DNA from 3 places in the Amycolatopsis albispora genome. Region 1 is predicted to be linked to each of the others. Evidence: riboswitches for the same ligand, from Rfam matches in the RefSeq annotation. Region 1 holds a riboswitch; each other region holds the start of a gene.
The links. Region 1 has a riboswitch for S-adenosylmethionine ahead of thrC (threonine synthase). Riboswitches for the same ligand answer to the same signal wherever they lie in the genome.
Positions count from the first base shown of each region.

Region 2: linked by a shared signal. The riboswitch ahead of A4R43_RS16610 (aminotransferase class V-fold PLP-dependent enzyme) and the one ahead of thrC (threonine synthase) in region 1 are both predicted to bind S-adenosylmethionine.
Region 3: linked by a shared signal. The riboswitch ahead of A4R43_RS24315 (methionine ABC transporter ATP-binding protein) and the one ahead of thrC (threonine synthase) in region 1 are both predicted to bind S-adenosylmethionine.

Region 1 covers NZ_CP015163.1:8,616,091-8,622,536, reverse strand. Annotated here, with positions in the region: gene sthA (Si-specific NAD(P)(+) transhydrogenase) at 1-1,195, shown strand, start outside; gene holA (DNA polymerase III subunit delta) at 1,261-2,238, opposite strand; SAM riboswitch class I at 2,354-2,487, shown strand; gene thrC (threonine synthase) at 2,499-3,758, shown strand; gene A4R43_RS44335 (ComEA family DNA-binding protein) at 4,427-5,161, shown strand; gene A4R43_RS39960 (ComEC/Rec2 family competence protein) at 5,158-6,446, shown strand, end outside.
Region 2 covers NZ_CP015163.1:3,569,005-3,575,450, reverse strand. Annotated here, with positions in the region: gene A4R43_RS16620 (potassium/proton antiporter) at 336-1,814, shown strand; gene A4R43_RS16615 (M23 family metallopeptidase) at 1,946-2,596, shown strand; SAM riboswitch class IV at 2,661-2,775, shown strand; gene A4R43_RS16610 (aminotransferase class V-fold PLP-dependent enzyme) at 2,814-4,145, shown strand; gene A4R43_RS16605 (pyridoxal phosphate-dependent decarboxylase family protein) at 4,184-5,611, shown strand; gene A4R43_RS16600 (hypothetical protein) at 5,639-6,421, shown strand; gene lspA (signal peptidase II) at 6,396-6,446, shown strand, end outside.
Region 3 covers NZ_CP015163.1:5,166,336-5,172,781, forward strand. Annotated here, with positions in the region: gene A4R43_RS24300 (fatty acyl-AMP ligase) at 1-264, opposite strand, end outside; gene A4R43_RS24305 (ABC-F family ATP-binding cassette domain-containing protein) at 310-2,079, opposite strand; gene A4R43_RS24310 (4-(cytidine 5'-diphospho)-2-C-methyl-D-erythritol kinase) at 2,079-3,047, opposite strand; gene A4R43_RS24315 (methionine ABC transporter ATP-binding protein) at 3,130-4,140, opposite strand; SAM riboswitch class I at 4,339-4,427, opposite strand; gene rsmA (16S rRNA (adenine(1518)-N(6)/adenine(1519)-N(6))-dimethyltransferase RsmA) at 4,497-5,354, opposite strand; gene A4R43_RS24325 (resuscitation-promoting factor) at 5,532-6,446, opposite strand, start outside.

The DNA.
Region 1 (6,446 bases):
CTACCGGGTCAAGCAGGACATCACCATCGCCGACCTGATGGCCCGCACGCAGCACGTGATCGGGCGCGAGGTCGAGGTGGTGCGCGCGCAGCTGATGCGCAACGGGGTGCACCTGGTCAGCGGCCTCGGCCGGTTCACCGACCCGCACACCGTCGCGGTCGAAGGCGGTCCGCGTGGCGAGCGGACCTCACTGACCGGTGAGTACGTGGTGATCGCCACCGGCACCCGGCCGGCGCGCCCGCCGGAGGTCGACTTCGACGAGGCCCGCGTGCTGGACTCCGACGAGATCCTGAGCCTGGACCGCATCCCGTCTTCGCTGGTCGTGGTGGGTGCCGGGGTGATCGGCATCGAGTACGCCTCGATGTTCGCCGCGCTGGGCTGCCGGGTGACCGTGGTCGAGCAGCGGGAGCGGATGCTGGAGTTCTGCGACCCGGAGATCGTCGAATCGCTGAAGTTCCATCTCCGGGACCTGGCGGTGACCTTCCGGTTCGGCGAGAAGGTGGTCGACGTGGCGGTCGGCGAGCACGCCACGGTGACGTCGCTGGCCAGCGGGAAGCGCATCCCGGCCGAGGCGGTGATGTACTCGGCCGGTCGCCAGGGCATGACCGACGCGCTCGGCCTGGAGCACGCGGGCCTGACCGCCGACAAGCGCGGCCGCCTCGCCGTCGACGACCACTACCGCACCGAGGTCCCGCACATCTACGCCGTCGGTGACGTGATCGGCTTCCCCGCGCTCGCCGCGACTTCGATGGACCAGGGCAGGCTGGCCGCGTACCACGCCTTCGGCGAACCGGCGAACGAGCTGGCCGCGCTGCAGCCGATCGGCATCTACACCATTCCGGAGATCTCCTACTGCGGCGCGACCGAGGCCGAGCTGACGTCTTCTTCGATCCCGTACGAGATCGGTACCGCCCGGTACCGCGAACTGGCCCGAGGCCAAATCGCCGGCGACTCGTATGGCATGCTCAAGCTGCTGGTGTCCACAGAGGACCGGAAACTGCTGGGCGTGCACGTCTTCGGCACCGGGGCCACCGACCTGGTCCACATCGGACAAGCCGTAATGGGCTGCGGCGGCACGGTCGACTACCTGGTGGACACCGTGTTCAACTACCCGACGCTGTCGGAGGCGTACAAGGTCGCCGCACTGGACGCCACCAACAAGATCCGCGCACTGGCCCGCTTCACCACAACCTGACACCGGAAACTCGCGGCCCCCCGCGAGTCCCCGCTTCCCCAGCCGGAGCCCCGCTCCCCCCAGCTTCAGCGCCGCTCCTTCGCCGCCGCGACCGCCAGCACCGCGCGCTCCAGCGCGTAGTCCGGATCGGCCGCCGCCCCCTTCACGTCCGCGTTCAGCTTCGCCACGATCCGCATCGCGTCCGCCAGCCCGTCCGGGCCCCAGCCGCGCACCTGCCCCTGCGCCTTCCGGATCTTCCACGGCGGCATCCCCAGCTCGCCCGCCATCGAGTTCGGGTTGCCGCGCCCCGCCCCGGCGACCCGCGCGATCGTCCGCACCGCGTCCGCCAGCGCGTCCGCCACCAGCACGTGCGGCACCCCGATCTGCATCGCCCAGCGCACCGACTCCAGCGCCGCCGCGCGATCCCCCGAGACCGCTTTCTCCGCCACCGCGAACCCGGTCACGTCCGCCCGCCCGCGGTGGTAGCGCCGCACGGCCTGCTCGTCGACCTTCCCACCGGAGTCCGCCACCAGCTGGGTCGCCGCCGACGACAGCTCGCGCAGATCCGAGCCGACCGAGTCGATCAGCGCCATCACCCCGGCCGCGTCGATCTTGCCGCCCGCCTGCCGGACCTCGTTGCGCACGAAGGCTTCCCGCTCCGCCGGCTTGGTGATCTTCGGGCACTCGACCACCGTCGCCCCGGCTTTGCGCAACGCCGCGGGCAGCGCCTTGCCCGCCTTCGTCCGGCCGCCGCCGGTGTGCACGAGCACCAGCACCACCCCGTCGGCCGGATCCTTGGCATAGGCCAGGATCGCGTCGCCGATCTCCTGCGACGCGTCCTGCGCGCCGTCGATCGCGATCACTCGGCCCTCGCTGAACAGCGACGGGCTGACCAGCTCGGCGAGCGCTGGAGCTGTGAGTTCGGACACTTTGAGCCGGGTCAGGTCCGCCGCTGGGTCCGCGCTGCGGGCGGCCTCGAGAGCGGCTCGAATCGCCCGCTCGATGAGCAGTTCTTCCTCGCCGAGCACGAGGTGGAGGGCGGCTGCTTCGGTCACGGGCCCGATCCTGCCACGGCGGTACGACACTAGCCCGGCACGGTGAGGCGGTCGCGTCGGCGCGGCGTGATGCCGTACGGTGTTGGCGAGGCGCCGCGCCGAGCGCGGGCCGACAACCGAACAACGCTCATCCAGAGGGGCAGAGGGATACGGCCCGAAGAAGCCCCGGCAACCGGCGTCAGCCTGTCATCTCGATTCCGCGAGGTAGCTGGCGATCACGGTGCCAATTCCGGCCCACACCCGTGGGGCAGATGAGGAAGGACCTCGCGATGACTGCCACCCTCCGCACGACCAAGCGCACCCTGGACCTCGGCCCGGCCGTCGAGCTGGTGTCGAAGGAAGAGGGGCACCGCCAGCCGCTGGCGCCCGAGTTCGTTTCCGCCGAGGACTTCTCCCCGCTCGAGGTCGCCTACGACTTCGGCCGCGTGCGCCGCGAGGACATCGAGAAGGGCCCGCGCAACATCTGGCGCTACAAGAGCCTGCTGCCGGTGCCGTCGAACGTCGAGGAGATCCCGAACACCGAGCCCGGCTGTACCCGGCTGGTGCGTGCGGACAGGCTCGCGAAAGCCTTGGGGCTCAAGCGAGTCTGGGTCAAGGACGACACCGGCAACCCCACCCACTCGTTCAAGGACCGCGTGGTCGCGGTGGCGCTGGCAGCGGCCCGCGAGTTCGGCTTCGAGGTGCTCGCCTGCCCGTCCACCGGCAACCTGGCCAACGCCGTCGCCGCGGCCGCGGCGCGGGCGGGCTGGGAGTCCGTGGTGCTGATCCCGAAGACGCTGGAGCGAGCCAAGATCCTGACCACCGCGGTCTACGACGGCGCGCTGATCGCGGTCGACGGCAACTACGACGATGTCAACCGCCTGGCCACGCAACTGGCCGCGGAGAACGAGAACTGGGCGTTCGTCAACGTCAACGTGCGGCCGTACTACTCCGAGGGCTCGAAGACGCTGGCCTTCGAGGTCGCCGAGCAGCTGGGCTGGCGGCGGCCGCAGCAGATCGTGGTGCCGATCGCTTCGGGCTCGCAGCTGACCAAGGTGGACAAGGGTTTCCGCGAGCTGGGTGAGCTGGGGCTGGTCGAGCAGTCGCCGTACAAGATCTTCGGCGCGCAGGCGACGGGGTGCTCCCCGGTGTCGGCCGCCTTCCGCGCCGGGCACGACGTGGTGCAGCCGGTCAAGCCGGACACCATCGCGCGCTCGCTGGCCATCGGTAACCCGGCGGACGGCCCGTACGTGCTGGACGTGGTCAACCGCACCGGCGGCGCGATCGAGGACGTCAGCGACGAAGAGGTGGTCGAGGGCATCCGGCTCCTGGCGCGCACCGAGGGCATCTTCACCGAGACCGCCGGCGGCGTGACCGTGGCAACCGCGAAAAAGCTCGTCGAGGCCGGAAAACTCAACCCCGACGAGGAAACCGTCCTCCTGATCACCGGCGACGGCCTCAAGACGCTGGACGCCGTGGAAGGCAAGATCGGCCCGCGCGCCACCGTCCCCGCTTCCGCGGATGCCGTGCGCGAGGCTCTCGCCAAGTAACACCCTTTCTTTCCCCAGAACACGAATGTGGCTTTCGGAGCGTTCACCACGCCCCGAAAGCCACATTCGTGTCCGGCATGCCGTTCGTGTACGCCGGTCTTCGGCAACATTCGCCTCTGTTGCCAGCATCCGTCTCAGTCGTCAGCGCTCGCTTCCCTAACCAGCATTCCCCCTTCACCACATTCGCCCCCTCGCTAGCGCTGGCCCCTCTCGTCAACGCTGGCCCCTCTCTCTCCAGCATTCGGCTCCCGCCAGCATCAGCGGCCCTCGCCGCCACCATTCACCTCCCCGCCAGCGCTCGCCTCCCTCACCAGCATCACCCCTCACCAGCGCCCGCCCCTCCCTTCAGCATCCGCCTCACCCGCCAGCATTCGGCTCCCTCGCTAGCATTCGCCTCACCCGCCAGCATTCGCGCTCTCGCCAGCGCTCGCCCCCGTCTCCAGCATCCGCGTCCCCAGCACCATTCGCTCCCTCACCAGCATTCCCTCTCGCCAGCCTCCGCCTCTGTCATCAACATCCGCCCCTGCCATCAGCATTTGCCTCTCCCTCAGCATTTACCTCTGCCGCCTGCCTCCAGCGCCCACCGACTTATCCACACCCCCCAACTTGTCCACAGCCCCCACTCAACCCCCTGTCCTCCCCACCCCAACCCCCATAACGTCGAAGCCGTGTTCGAACGTCTTCAACTCTTCAATCCCGGAGCGCCCCCGCCCTCCGAGGAGCCCAAACCGGACCTCGCCGAGCTGGCGGCCCGGGTGGAACGCGACCGCACGCGCCGGCTGATCACCCGCTGGCTGCCCAAAGCCCGCGGCAGCCCGGCCAAAGGGCGCGCCGCGATCGTGTTCGCCATCGCCGGCGTGCTCGCGATCGCGCTCACCGCCGTCCTGCTGCTGGGCGGCGGGCCGGAGCCGGAACGCGCCCCGGCGCTGCCACTGGCCCGCGCCGCACCCGCTTCCAGCGCGCCGCCGAGCGCCAGCGCCGAGCTGGTCGTGAGCGTGATCGGCGACGTCACCAAACCCGGTCTGGTCACGCTGCCCGCCGGCGCGCGCGTCGCCGATGCGTTGCGCGCAGCCGGAGGCGCCTTGCCCGGCACCGATCTCGCCACCGTGAACCTGGCTCGCCGTCTCAGCGACGGGGAGCAACTCGATGTGGGGGCGCCACCACAGGCCCAAGGTCCGGCGCCGACTTCCCCCGGCGCCGGACCCGCGGTCAAGGTCGACCTCAACACCGCGAGCCTGGCCCAGCTCGACGATCTACCCGGCATCGGCGAGGTCACCGCGCAGCGCATTCTCGACTGGCGCAACGAACACGGCCGCTTCACCGCGGTCGAGCAACTCCGTGAAGTGGAAGGGATCGGCGAAACCCGGTTCACGCGCCTGCGTGATCAGGTGACCGTGCAATGACCCCGGCCGCCGGTTCGGCGGTGATCCCCGAGCCCGCCAGGCATGATCTGCGGTTGGTACCGGCCGCGCTCGCGGTCTGGCTCGGCACTCTCGGCGGCCTGTTGCTCGGCTGGTGGGTGACGCTCGCGGTCGGCGCGGGCGTGGCGGGGGTGGCTGCCGGTGGACTGCTGGCCGTCCACCGGCGACCGACGGGAAGTGGACGAACGGGCGCGCTTCTGTTGGCACTACTGGGTTTCGGCGCGTTGCTCGCGGTGGTGGTGACGCCGCGGCTGCAAGCCGCACAGCAGGATCCGCTTCGCCCGGCAGCGGATCGAGGTGAGCAAGCGGTGCTCCGGGTGACGGTCACCGAACGACCCCGGCCGATCCGTTCGGCGGGCTACGCGGGAAGGGCAGGTGGTACGAGTGCCGTGGTGATCCCGTCCGAGGTCATCGAGGCGACGGTCGATCAACGGACGGTGTTCTCGGACGGGCGCGTGGTGCTGCTCGCCACCGCGGAGAGTTGGTCGGATCTGTTGCCAGGGCAGCAGGTGACCGCCTCGGGCTCCCTGGCCCCGGGGCGACCGGCCGAGCTGACCGTGGCAGCTCTCCAGGTACGAGGGCCACCGCAGGAAGTCGCTGACGCGCCATGGTGGCAGCGGGCAGCTGCCTCGATGCGCGCCGGGCTCCGGGCGGCGGCGGGCGTGCTCGACGAGGAACCAGCCGGACTGGTACCGGGGCTGGCGGTCGGTGACACCGCCGGAATGTCCCGGCGGGTCGAGGACGAGTTCCGTGCTGCGGGCCTGTCGCACCTGACGGCGGTCAGCGGCACCAACGTGACGATCGTCTGCGGTGCGGTGCTGCTGTTGTTCCGGCTGCTGCGGCTCGGGCCGGTGGTGTCGGCGGCTGGCGCGGGCCTGGCCCTCGCGGGCTACCTGATCATCACCGGGCCGGAACCGAGCGTGCTGCGAGCGGGCGTGATGGGCGCCGTCGGACTGCTCGCGCTGGCGCTGGGTCGCCGGGGCACCGCGCTCCCGGCACTGGCGGCGGCTGTGGCGGGACTGGTGGTGTACGACCCGGCGATGGCGGCCAGCTTCGGTTTCGCGCTGTCCGTGGTGGCGACGGCGGGACTGGTGCTGCTGGCACCGCGCTGGGCCGCGGCACTCACCCGGCGAGGGGTGCCGTCCGGTCCGGCGGAGTGGCTGGCGGTGCCGTTGGCGGCGTTCACCGTGACCGTGCCGATCGTCGCGGGCATGGCGGGTGAGCTGAGCCTGGTGGCGGTGGCCGCGAACCTGCTGGCCGCACCGGT
Region 2 (6,446 bases), 4.1 Mb from region 1:
CTCTTTCCCGGTGGTCTGGACAAGCGGCCATTCGGGCTAACGAGCCGGGGTGAGGTGGGACGCCGGCCGCGAAGCGCTGGGTGCCGCGCGCTCGCCGAGGCGGGGAGCTGGTTCGGGCTGAACGCCGACTTCGACCTTCCCGGCATCGCCACCGGTTATCGCGGGGATCGCCGCGAGTTTGCGCCACTGTCGCATGTGGACTCCGCGGACGTGGAGCCGATATTCACCAAAAGCGACGGTGATGTGTCGAAAATCCACCTTTTGCACCGAGCGCACCACGAGAACGCGCGTTCACTATTCTGAATGCGCGATCAGGTGACGAGGGGAGGCGGTGGATGGACCAGCTCCCGGTCATTCTCGGGGCGGGCGCGGCCGTGCTGCTCGTTTCCGTGCTCGCGGTGCGCGTTTCGATCCGGCTCGGCCTGCCCTCGCTGCTGCTCTACCTCGGCATCGGGGTGTTCATCGGGGAAGCCGGGCTCGGCCTGGAGTTCGAGAACGCCACGCTCACCCAGTCGCTCGGCCTCGCCGCGCTGGTGATGATCCTCACCGAAGGCGGCCTGACCACCCGTTGGCAGACCGTCAAACCGGCGCTGTGGCCCGGAATCGCACTGTCCACTGTGGGCGTTGGGGTGAGCATCGCGATCACCGGCGCCGCCCTGCACCTGCTGCTCGGCCTGGACTGGCGGATGGCGCTGCTGTGGGGCGCGGTGCTCGCCTCGACCGACGCCGCCGCGGTGTTCTCCGTGCTCCGCTCGGCGGGCATCGGCAAGCGGCTGGTCGGCACGCTGGAGATCGAATCCGGTATCAACGACGCGCCCGCCTACATCGCGGTCGTCGTGCTGGCCACCGGGACCACAGTGGACTGGACACTGCCGTTGCTGGTGGTCTACGAGCTGGGCGCGGGCCTGCTGATCGGGTTGCTGCTCGGCTGGGCCGGCGCGCTGGCGCTGCGCAAGGCGGCACTGCCCGCCACCGGCCTGTACCCGGTGGCCACCGTCGCGGTCTGCGTGGTCGCGTACTCCGGCGGTCAGCTGGCGCACGCTTCGGGCCTGCTCGCCACCTACGTCGCCGGTGTGGTGCTCGGCAATTCCCGGCTGCCGCACCGGTCCGACACGCTGTCCTTCGCCGAAGGGCTCGGCTGGCTGGCGCAGATCGGCCTGTTCGTGCTGCTCGGGTTGTTCGCCTCGCCGGGCAGGCTGCTGGAGAGCCTGGTGCAGGGGCTGGTCGCCGGGGCGGTGGTGCTGCTGCTCGCGCGACCCGCGTCGGTGCTGGTCTCCGCGCTGCCGTTCAAGCTGCCGTGGCGCGAACAGGTGTTCCTGTCCTGGGCGGGGCTGCGCGGGGCGGTGCCGATCGTGCTCGCGATGATCCCGCTCGCCGAGGGCGTGCCGGGCGCGCAGGAGCTGGTCGACGCGGTGTTCGTGCTGGTCATCGTGCTGACGCTGCTGCAGGGCGCGACGCTGACCCCGCTGGGGCGCCTGCTCGGGTTGTCCGATTCGACCGAGGCCAAGGAGATCCAGGTCGACGCCGCGCCGCTGGACGAACTCGGTGCCGAACTGCTCCAGGTGCGCATCCAGCGCGGCTCGCGGCTGCACGGGGTGTACCTGTCCGAGCTGCGGCTCCCGGCGGGTGCGTCGGTGAGCCTGGTGGTGCGCGACGGCAAGTCGTTCACCCCGCAGAGCACCAGTCGCCTCCAGGAGCTGGACCAGCTGCTCGTGGTCACCACCGAGGGGGCGCGGGCGGTGGCCGAGCGGCGCCTGCGGGCCATCGACCGGGCGGGCAGGCTGGCCCGCTGGCGGGGCGAGTCCGGGCACTGATCCACTGTGACCTAGGTCACCTGACAAGGATTTGTCTGACTTCGTGTATTCCTAACTGCCGCCGAATGGCTTACGTTTCGCTCGCATTGACTAACCCGAATGGTGGACAGCGAGCGTAGGGAGCACGGCGCGTGGTCAACTCGTCGAACCTTCGTGGACTGGCGGCAGCCGTGGTGCTCACCGGCGGCGTCCTGCTCGCCCCGACCGCGTCCGCCGCGGATGCCTTCCCGGTGTTCACGCTGCCGTTCGCCACCGGGCAGTCGGTCAGCTCGGCGGGCATCCACTCGGACAACGGCAACAGCGGCGTGAAGAACGCGATCGACCTGAGCCCGCGCGACGGCCTGGTGCGCGCGCCGCTCGCCGGGACGGTCCGGCTGCAGCACTGCGACGGCGGCGACTGGGTGACCATCGACCACGCCGGTGGCTGGCGCACCGGCTACTACCACCTGGAGCGGATCGCGGTCACCGACGGGCAGGCCGTCGAACCGGGCGTGGTGCTCGGCGAAACCGGCAACGCGCTGCCGTGCGGCGGCAGCAGTTCGGGTGCCCACGTGCACTTCACCCTGTGGACGCTGCCCGCGGGGGCGGGTGACTGGGACGGCCTCGGCTACCACCAGCTCCAGACGACGGTCGCCGAGGCACACGGCGAACCCGTCGACGGCAAGGAATTCGGCGGCTGGCGGTTCACCGAAGGCGCCGAACAGTACAGCGGCGTCGCGACGCACGTCGCCGATGGCCAGGCGGTCCAGCTCCCCGGCCGGTTCCGGTACGAAGCGGAGTGATCGCCGTCTCACCCACTGGGCGGCCCTGGCGCGGGCGCCGCCCAGTGGGTTAACTTTTCCGGTAGGTCATGAGTGCCAGCGACAAGCCCCGGCTAGCTGGCCGGCAACCCTCCAACCGCGGTGGGGTGCCCCGGGTGAGGACCTGGCTCGTCACGAGGTGTGGCGGGCAAGCGCGGATCCTCCGAGGCGGGGGTCCCCGACCTCGAGGAGGCCTCCCATGACGCTCGCACTCGAACGCCCTTGCCTGGTCCCGGAAGTCGCCGGTGCCGAGTTGTCCGTGCCGCTGGTCAACGGCGGCACGATCGGTTACGCGAACCTCGACCACGCCGCGAGCGCGCCGTGCCTGCAGCGCGTCCGCACCGCCGTCGACGAGTTCCTGCCCTGGTACGCCAGCGTGCACCGAGGCGCCGGTTTCGCCTCCCAGGTGTCCACAAAGGTCTATGAGCGCACCCGGGAAGTGTTGCGGCGCTTCACCGGCGCCCGGTCCACCGACACGGTGATCTTCACCCGCAACACCACCGACTCGTTCAACCTGCTGGCGAAGTGCCTGCCGCGCGAGACCTCGGTGGTGCTGTTCGACACCGAGCACCACGCGGCGCTGCTGCCGTGGCGCGGGCCGCGCGTGCACCGCGTGGAACCGCCGCGCACCAGGCTGGCCGCGGTGTCCGCTGTGGACAGTGCACTGGCCGCCTGCGCGCCGGGACCGCGGCTGGTGGTGCTCACCGGAGCGTCCAATGTGACCGGTGAGCTGCTGCCGGTGGCGGAAATCGCCGCGGTGGCGCGGAAGCACGGCGCGCGGATCGCGCTGGACGCGGCGCAGCTGGCCCCGCACCGGCCGTTCTCCCTGCGTGAGCTGGATGTGGACTACGTGGCGCTGTCGGGGCACAAGCTGTACGCGCCGTTCGGGGCGGGTGCGCTGGTCGGCCGTGCCGACTGGCTGCGTGCCGGGCAGCCGTACCTCGCCGGTGGTGGCGCGACCAAGGCGGTGCAGCGGCACCACGGCACCGAGCTCGGCGTGGTGTGGAACTCCGGGCCGGAGCGCCACGAAGCCGGTTCGCCGAACACGGTCGGCGTGTACGCGCTCGGCGTGGCGTGCGAGGCGCTTTCCGAGAACTGGGACGCCATTCGCGAGCACGAGGACGCGTTGCTGCGCCGGTTGCACCGCGGGCTCTCGTCCGTTCCCGGCTTCGCGGAACTGCGCCTGTTCGACGCCGACGTCGACCGCGTCGGCACGCTCAGCTTCGTCATCGACGGCTTCGAACCCGGCTGGCTCGCCGCGGTGCTTTCCGCCGAATACGGCATCGGTGTGCGCGACGGCGCGTTCTGCGCGCACATCGCGACGCGGCGGCTGATCCGGTTCGCCGGTGGTGCGGGGCAGCAGGCGGTGCGGGTCAGCCTCGGCCTCGGCAGCACGGAGGAACACGTCGACCGGCTGCTGCTCGCGCTGCGGCAGATCGTGGCCAGGGGAGCGCGGTGGGAGTACGGCAAGGTGGACGGCCGCTGGGCGCCCACCCCGGACCCGCGCCCGCTGCCGGAATTCCTTTCCTGAGCCTGGACGCGCGCCGCCGGGCGTGATCTTCTGCGGGGATGAGTGATCCGCTGACCGAACGCGAAGCGACGGCCGAAGCGCTGCGACTGGTGGCGGACGCCGCCGGGCCGTACCTGGCCACGTTGTCCGACCGGCTGGTCCAGGATCCCGCCGGTGCCCCGCTGCTCGACGAACTGGACGGCCCGCTGCCGGAACGCGGCGACGGCACCCTGCCGAGCGTCCGCGAACTGCTGCGGATCGGGACCGGGGCGGCCACCCATTCCTCCGGACCCCGGTTCTTCCACTTCGTCGTCGGCGGTTCGACCCCGGCGGCGCAGGCGGGCGACTGGGTGACCTCGCTGCTCGACCAGGTCGCCGGGCTCTGGCCGGCGTCGCCGTTCGCGGCCAGGGTGGAAACCGTCGTGCTGGGCTGGTTGAAGGACCTGTTCGGGCTGCCCGCGTCCTACGGCGGCGTGCTGACGCCGAGCGCGACGCTGGCGAACCTGACCGGGCTCGCCGCCGCCCGCCACTGGTGGGCCGAACGGCACGGCGTGGACGTCAGCGCCGACGGCATGCTGGGCCTGCCGCGCCTGCCGGTGCTCTCCAGCGGTTACGTGCATCCCAGCAGCCGCAAGGCGTTGCAGATCCTCGGCTGCGGCCGGGACACCGTGCGCGTGTTCGCCCGCGACGACGCCGGCCGGGTGGACCTGGGCGCGATGGAGACGGAACTCGCCGCCGTCGCCGGTCCGGCGGTGCTCATCGCGAACGCCGGTGAGGTCAACGCGGGCGACTTCGATCCCGTCGGCGAGCTGGCCGACCTGGCCGAGGCGTACGGCGCCTGGCTGCACGTCGATGGCGCCTTCGGCTTGTTCGCGGCGGTTTCCCCGAAAACGGCGCATCTCGTACACGGCGTCGAGCGGGCGGATTCGGTCGCGGCCGACGGGCACAAGTGGCTCAACGTGCCGTACGAAAGCGGGTTCGCCTTCCTGCGGGAGCCGCGGCGTCTGGTGCAGGCGTTCGCCATGCCCGACGCGGCATACCTGCCGGTCGGCGACGAAGCCAGGATCAACTACAACTCGCTCGGCCCGGAATCCTCGCGCCGGGCCCGCGCGCTGCCGATCTGGGCGACGCTGCGCGCGTACGGCCGCGAGGGCTACCGCGCCATGGTCGAACGCCACCACGACCTCGCCCGGCTGCTCGGCGAGCTGGTCGACGAGGCACCCGACCTGGAACCACTCGCGCCGCCCGGGCTGAACGTGGTCTGCTTCCGGTACCGCCGCGACGGGCTCGGCGACGAGCGGCTGGACGAGCTGAACCGGCGGCTGGGGGCCGAACTGCTCGAAGACGGCCGGGTCTACGCTGGCACGACCGTGTACCGGGGACGGCTCGCGCTGCGACCGGCGATCGTCAACTGGCGTACCGGGGAGGCGGACATCGAACTGCTCGTCTCGGTGGTGCGGGAGATCGGCGCCCGGCTCACGGCGTAACGGCGTCGACCTGGGGTGGAGCACGGCATGCGCGGACCGGTTTCGGACGGCAGGCGGGACTACTGGCTGCCACTGGCGCTGATCGGGTTCCTGCTGCTCGCCGCGCTCGCGTTCGCGCCGCGGGAGGACTTCGGCTGGTTCGCCTACGCGCCGCAGGGCGAGAACGTGGCGGTCGCGCAGCTGTACGCCTACACCGGGGACCAGGGACTGGTCGCGCTGGAGAGCCCGCAGCCGTTCACCGCGTTCGGTGACTGGCCGGTCGGCGCGCTGCTGGTGTTCGCGCTGACCGTGGCCTGGTACGTCTTCCGCGCGAAGCCGCGTCCGTCGCCGTGGCGGGTCGCCCTGCTGGTGGCCGGCGGGATCGCGGCGATCATGGTGCTGTCGATCTTCGGCGCGGCGAGCTGGAGCCTGATCGACGAATCCGGCTTCGTGACCACCTTCGTGCTGCCCTTGGGCGGGCTCGGGCTCCTCGGCCTGGCCTGGGCGTACTTCGGCACCGGCCGCGGCCGTACGGTGGCGGGCTGGCTCGGCGGGGTGCTGGCCGGGCTGGCGGCGAGCATGCTGCTGGCGATGGCGTTGCCCGGCATGGACGACCTGCTCGTCTACACCGCCGGCCTGCTGGTGCTCGCCTGGCTGGAGCGCAGCCTGTTGCTCGTGGTGATCACCGTGGCGGCCGTGGTGGGCTCGTTGGAGGTGATCCCCGCGCCGCCCGGGCTGGTCCCCGGCCTGGTGCTGCTCGCCGGGGCGATCGCCGCGCTGGTCACCCGCCGTGGACAATGGCGTGGTGAGCGACCAGCCGATACCGCCTGAGGCCGAGCCGAGCGAGGGCACCGAC
Region 3 (6,446 bases), 3.4 Mb from region 1:
CTGGTGCAGCATGGTCACGCTTCCACCGGCCAGCCACACGGCCTGCACGGTGGGCGCGATCAGCGACGGCGCGGCGGCCAGCACGGCGACCGCGCTGCCGCGCTCCAGCCCGCGGTGGATCAGCTCGCCGGCGAACCGCCTGGCTTGCTCGTGGACCTCCGCCCAGGTGCGGCGAACCGGTTCCTTCGGCTCCCCAGTGACCATGCCCCGCTGCTGACCGCCCGCGGCCGCGGTGGCGACCAGGGTGTCCACGAACCGACTCATGGGCTCACTTTAGAGGGCGCCGCCGGAAGCCCTGTGCGGGCTGGGTCACTCGATGGCTTCGGAGGTCTCCAGCCAGCGCTGCTCGACCTCGTCCTTCTCCGCCTGCACGGTCTTCAGCTGAGCGTTCAGCTCCATCAGCTTCGCCGGATCGGTGGCCGCTTCGAGCAGTTGCGCGTGCAGCTTCTGCTCCTTGTCGTGCAACTGGTCCAGCTTGCGCTCCAGCCGCGACAGCTCCTTGCCGAGCGCGCGCACCTCGGCCGAGGACAGCTTCGGCCCGGCGTCGGCGGGTTCCGGGGCCTTCTTCGCCGCGGGCCGGTCCTGCGTCGCGGTCAGGCGACGCCGCAGGTACTCCTCGATGCCGCCGGGCAGGTGCGTGATGCGCCCGTCGCCGAACAACGCGTAGACCGCGTCGCAGACCCGTTCGGTCAGGTACCGGTCGTGCGAGACCACCACCATCGTGCCCGGCCACGAATCGAGCAGGTCCTCCAGCTGCTGCAGGGTGTCGATGTCCAGGTCGTTCGTCGGCTCGTCGAGCAGCAGCACGTTCGGCTCGGCCATCAGCAGGCGCACCAGCTGCAACCGCCGCCGCTCACCACCGGACAGATCCTCGACCGGCGTCCACTGCCGCGCCGGCGGGAAGCCCAGCTTCTCGGCCAACTGCGACGCGGACAGCTCCTGCTTGCCGAGCACCACCCGGCCGGCGACCTCTTCGACCGCCTCCAGCACCCGCAGGTGCCCCGGCAGGTCCTCGAGTTCCTGGGTCAGGTGCGCCAGGCGAACGGTCTTGCCCTGGATCCGGCGGCCACCGGCCAGCTCGGTCTCCCCCGCCAGCGCCTTGAGCAACGTGGTCTTGCCGGAGCCGTTCACCCCGACCAGGCCGATCCGGTCACCCGGGCCGATGCGCCAGGTCACCTTGTCCAGCAAGGGTTTCTCTCCGGCGACCAGGGTCACGTCCTCCAGCTCGACGACCGTTTTCCCCAGCCGCCGCCTGGCGAAGCTCATCAGCTCGACGGAATCGCGCGGCGGCGGCACGTCGGCGATCAGCGCTTCGGCGGCTTCGATCCGGTACCGCGGCTTCGACGTGCGTGCCTTCGCGCCTCGTTGCAACCAGGCGAGTTCCTTGCGCGCCAGGTTCTGCCGCTTCTCCTCCAGCGTCGCGGCCAGCCGCGCGCGTTCGGCCCGCGCGAAAACCCAGTCGGCGTAACCACCTTCGTACTGCTCCACGCGCCCGCCGACGACCTCCCAGGTCCGCCCGCACACGGTGTCGAGGAACCAGCGGTCGTGCGTGACCACCACCAGCGCGACCTTGCGCGCCAGCAGGTGGTCGGCCAGCCAGCGCACCCCCTCCACGTCGAGGTGGTTGGTCGGCTCGTCGAGCACCACCAGGTCCAGTTCGCCGACCAGCGCGGCGGCCAGTGCCACCCGGCGCCGTTCGCCACCGGACAGCGTGGCGGTCGGGTTGTCCAGGCCCAGCGCGGTGATCCCCAGACCCTCCACAATGGACCGGACGCGGGCGTCGGCGGCCCATTCGTGCTCGGCGTCGTAGGCGGCCAGCGCGGCGTCGCGCACGGTCTCGCCGATCAGCTCGGTGCGCTGGGTGACCACGGCCATGCGCAGCCCGCGCACCTGGCTGACCCGGCCGCTGTCCGGTTCCGCGATGCCGGTGAGCACCTCGAGCAGGGTGGTCTTGCCACCGCCGTTGAGGCCGACGACGCCGATGCGCTCGCCCTCGCCGACACCGAGCGAGACGTTGTCCAGCAACGGCCGGACGCCGTAGGACTTGGACACGGATTCGAGGTTGACCAGGTTGACCATTACGCGTGCACCTGCGGGGGAGCCGGACGGGGGTCGTTGTCGCCGCCGCCGACCATCCGGGCGCCGGGCACCGGCCCGTGCGCGACCCGGACCGTGCGGCACACCCCGGCGCCGGACAGCTCGGCCGCCACTTCGAGCGCGGATTCGGCGTCCTCGCAGAGGAAAGCGCAGGTCGGGCCGGAGCCGGAGACCGTGCCGGCCAGCGCACCGGCGTTCACCCCGGCGCGCAGCGTGCGGCGCAGGCCGGGGCGCAGCGAGACGGCGGCGGCTTGAAGATCGTTGCCCAGCAACAGGGCCAGCTGTCTCGGGTCGCCGGACGCGAGCGCTTCGACCACCGGCGCGTGCGAGCCGATCCGCGGTGGATCGCCCTCCTCGCGCAGCCGGTCGAGTTCGGCGAACACCCGCGGCGTGGACAGGCCCTTCTGGTCGAAGGCCAGCACCCAGTGGAAGGTGTGCCGCGAAAGCACCGGCACCAGTCGCTCACCGCGGCCGGTGCCGAGCGCGGTGCCGCCGTAGAGCGCGAACGGCACGTCGCTGCCGAGCTTCGCGGCGACCTCGGCGAGTTCGTCGCGGGAGATCTCCAGCTTCCACAACGAGGCCAGCCCGACCAGGGTGGCCGCCGCGTCGGCGCTGCCACCGGCCATGCCGCCGGCCACCGGGATGCCCTTGCGCAGCACCACCCGGATCTTCGGCTCGCTCTCCGCGCGCCCGACGTGCGCGGCCAGCGCCTGCACCGCCCGCCAGGCCAGGTTGTTCGCCCCGGTCGGCACGGACTTCTCGCCCTCGCCGTAGACCTCGACGCCCGGGTCGTCGGTCACCGCCACGGTCACCTCGTCGGCCAGCGACAACGCCTGGAACACGGTCACCAGCTCGTGGTAACCGTCCTCGCGCAGGTCACCGACGGCCAGGTGCAGGTTGATCTTCGAGGGCACCCGGACGGTGACTGGTGGCGGAACGACAGCGAGCACGAGCACAGCCTACGTGGCCGAAAAAAGGCCGTGGGTGCTCAGGGCCGTTCTGACGGCCCCGGCACCCACGGCGGGTGGACGATCAGGCGGCGACGCCCTGCGGGCCGCTGACCGGGTGCGTCACGTGCGCACCGCGCTCAGCGATCCAGGCCAGCGCGCCGTCGGCCTGCTCACCACGCAGGCCGATGCGGAACCGGCCGACCGGGGTGTCCCCGATCCGGGTCAGGCCACCGCCGATGGTGGCGATGTCGATGCCGAAGCGGGTGGCGGCCTCCGGCAGCAGCGCGCCGACCGAGGCGAAGCCGATCAGCACCACGTCGACCGCGCGGTCGTAGCGGGCCGACTGCGCGCGGGTGGTCTCGATCGCGGGCAGCAGCGCCTGCGCGGTGCGGCTCGACGGGTCGACCAGCAGCGAGAGCACGTTGCCGTTCTCCACCACGCGGCCGTCTTCGAGCACCGCGACGTCGTCGCAGATGCGGCGGACCACGCCGGCGTCCGGGGTGGTGACCAGCACGGTCAGGCCCAGCTCGGCGCGGGCCCGGTCGAGCGCGGTGAGCACACCGGCGGCCTCCTCGTTCTGGAGCCCGGCGGTCGGGTCGTCGGCGAGCAGCACGGCGGGCGAGGTGGCGAGCGCCTTGGCCACGGCCACCCGGCGGCGCTGCCCCGGGTTCAGCTCGGCCGGGTGCTGGCCGCCGCGCTGGGTCAGGCCGACCAGGTCGAGCAGGTTGCCGACGCGGGTGCGGCGGCGCGGGCCCTCGACGCCGAGCTGTTCCAGCGGCGAGGCCACGTTCCCGGCGACGGTGCGCTCGGGCTGCAACGCGACGCGGGAGTCGACGATGCCGACCTGGCGGCGGATCTCGCGGAGGCGGCGGCCGTCGAGCGTGCCGGTGTTGAGCCCGTCGAGGCGGACCACGCCGCGGTCGGGACGTTCCTGCAGCGCGACGCACCGCGCCAGGGTGGACTTGCCGGAGCCCGCCGCGCCGACCACGCCGTAGAGCGAGCCTGCGTTGATGTCGAAGTTGACGTCCCGCAGCGCCAGCACGGGCGCGGAGTCGCCGGGGAAGGACTTGGTCAGGTTTTCGAGCGTGATCACGTGAATGCTCCAACAGCTGGGCGCGGGCGCGCGCCGACCACAAGGAAGCACCGCCGAGACGACGGTGAGGCGTAAACCGGAAAGCGGCGAGAGTGGGTACTGGGGTCAGTCGTTGGAGCGACGACACGCACTTACCGTGCGGCGACCTTCATCCACTACTCGGCGTCGAGTCAGCATTCGCGACCGGTACACAGGATTCCTCCATCGGTCCTGGCGTTAGCACCTGCCCTCTCGGGTGGTTGCTGCGACTTCGGCGAGCCAGGCCTCTCAGTCGCTCGGGATGGATGCACAAGGAGTACACCCGATCCGGTTCTCCGAACGCAAGCCCGTGGTCGCAGATCACACGAACAGCGGCGTTATCCCTCGTTTTCCGCCGCCGCCGCGATGCGGGCGAACTGCTCGACCGTGAGCTGCTCACCCCGGGTCCGTGGATCGATACCGGCCGAGGTCAGCAGCTCGCCGGCGCGCTCGGCGGACCCCGCCCAGCCCGCCAGTGCCGCGCGCAGGGTCTTGCGCCGCTGCGCGAAGGCCGCGTCGACCACGGCGAACACGGTCTTCCGCTCAGCTGGATAAGTGGCCTCGACGCGCTCGAAGGCGACCAGCGCGGAATCGACGTTGGGCACCGGCCAGAACACCGCGCGCGGCACCGCGGCCACCTTCTTGGCGCGGCCGTACCAGGCGAGCTTGACGCTGGGCACGCCGTAGGTCCGGCTGCCGGGGCCCGCGGCCATGCGGTCGGCCACCTCGGTCTGGACCATCACCAGGCCGCGGCTGAGGGACGGCAGCTCGGCGAGCAGGTGCAGCACGACCGGCACGGCGACGTTGTAGGGCAGGTTCGCGACGAGCGCGGTGGGTTCGCCGACGTCGGCTTGGCGGACCTTGAGCGCGTCGGCGGGGACGACGGTCAGGTTCCCGGCCGCGCCGGGCGCGTGCTCGGCGACGGTCGCGGGGAGGCGCTGGGCGAGGACGGGGTCGATCTCGACGGCGACCACGCGGGCGCCGGTGGCGAGCAGACCCAGCGTCAGCGAGCCGAGCCCGGGACCCACCTCGAGCACGACGTCGTCCGCGGTGACCCGGCCGAGCTCGGCGATCCGGCGCACGGTGTTGGGGTCGTGGACGAAGTTCTGGCCGAGCTTCTTGGTCGGCCGCACGTCCAGCTCGGCGGCCAGGCCGCGGATCTCGGCGGGGCCGAGCAGCCCGGCGGGTTTGGTCACGTCCGGGAGTTTAGGCGCCCGGGTTCGGGCCCACCCCGCTGCCCGACGTCACGAATGTGGCTTTCGAGACGCCAAACGTCTCGAAAGCCACATTCGTGACATGGGAGCGGAGCGGAAACGAAAAGTGGCCTCCCGCGCGACTGGGCGCGGGAGGCCACGTTCGAGAGAGTCAGTGCGTCAAGAGAGGCCGAGCTTCTTCGAGCAGTGCGGCCAGGCACCGTAGCCGCCGCGGGAGTCGCGCAGCTTGGTGGCGACGGCGATCTGCTGCTCCCGGCTGGCCTGGTGCGGCAGCGCCGCGTACTGCGCACCGCCGTAGGCCTTCCAGGTGCTGGCGTTGAACTGCAGGCCGCCGTAGTAGCCGTTGCCGGTGTTGGCGGCCCAGTTGCCGGTGGACTCGCACTGCGCGAGCCGGTCCCACACCGAACCGTCCGAGATCGCGGGCGTGGGCGCCTTCTTGGTGCCGACCCGGACCTTCTTCGGCTTGGCTTCCTTGGTGATCTCCTCGGAGATCTTCTCGCGGGCGACTTCCTTGTCGTTCTCCTTCGTCACCCGGTAGGTGACGTTCTTCGAACCGGCTTCGCCCTCTTCCTCGACAACGGTCTTGCCCTTGTCGAGCGTGTCGTCCTTGATCTCCTCGACCGGCGGCGGGATCTCTTCGTCCTCGTTCACCACGGACACGCCGGTGCGGCTGATGTGCACCTCGGCGCCGTCGGTCAGCTTGTAGTCCATGCCGCCGTCGACCTTGTCCTCCGGACCGATCGTCAGCTGCAGCTCGCCGAAGAATTCCTTGGCGGTCACCGCGTTCGTCTGCACCTGGCGGGGCTCGTTGCCACCGTCGTACAGCGTGATGTTCTTCAGGGTCTTGACCTCGAGGGTCATCCCCTCGAGCGGGATCTGCCCGTCGCCGCCGACCGACATCCAGGTGCCGGGCTTGGCCGCTTCGGCAAGGCCGAGCTGGGTCAGCGCCTCGGAAACCGTGGTCGCGCGCACCCACGCCTCACGCGGGCTGCCGTCGACGATCAGGTTCAGCTGGCGGCCGCGCTCCAGGGTGATGACCGTGTCGTCGGCGACCTTGGCGTCCGGCGACGGGGA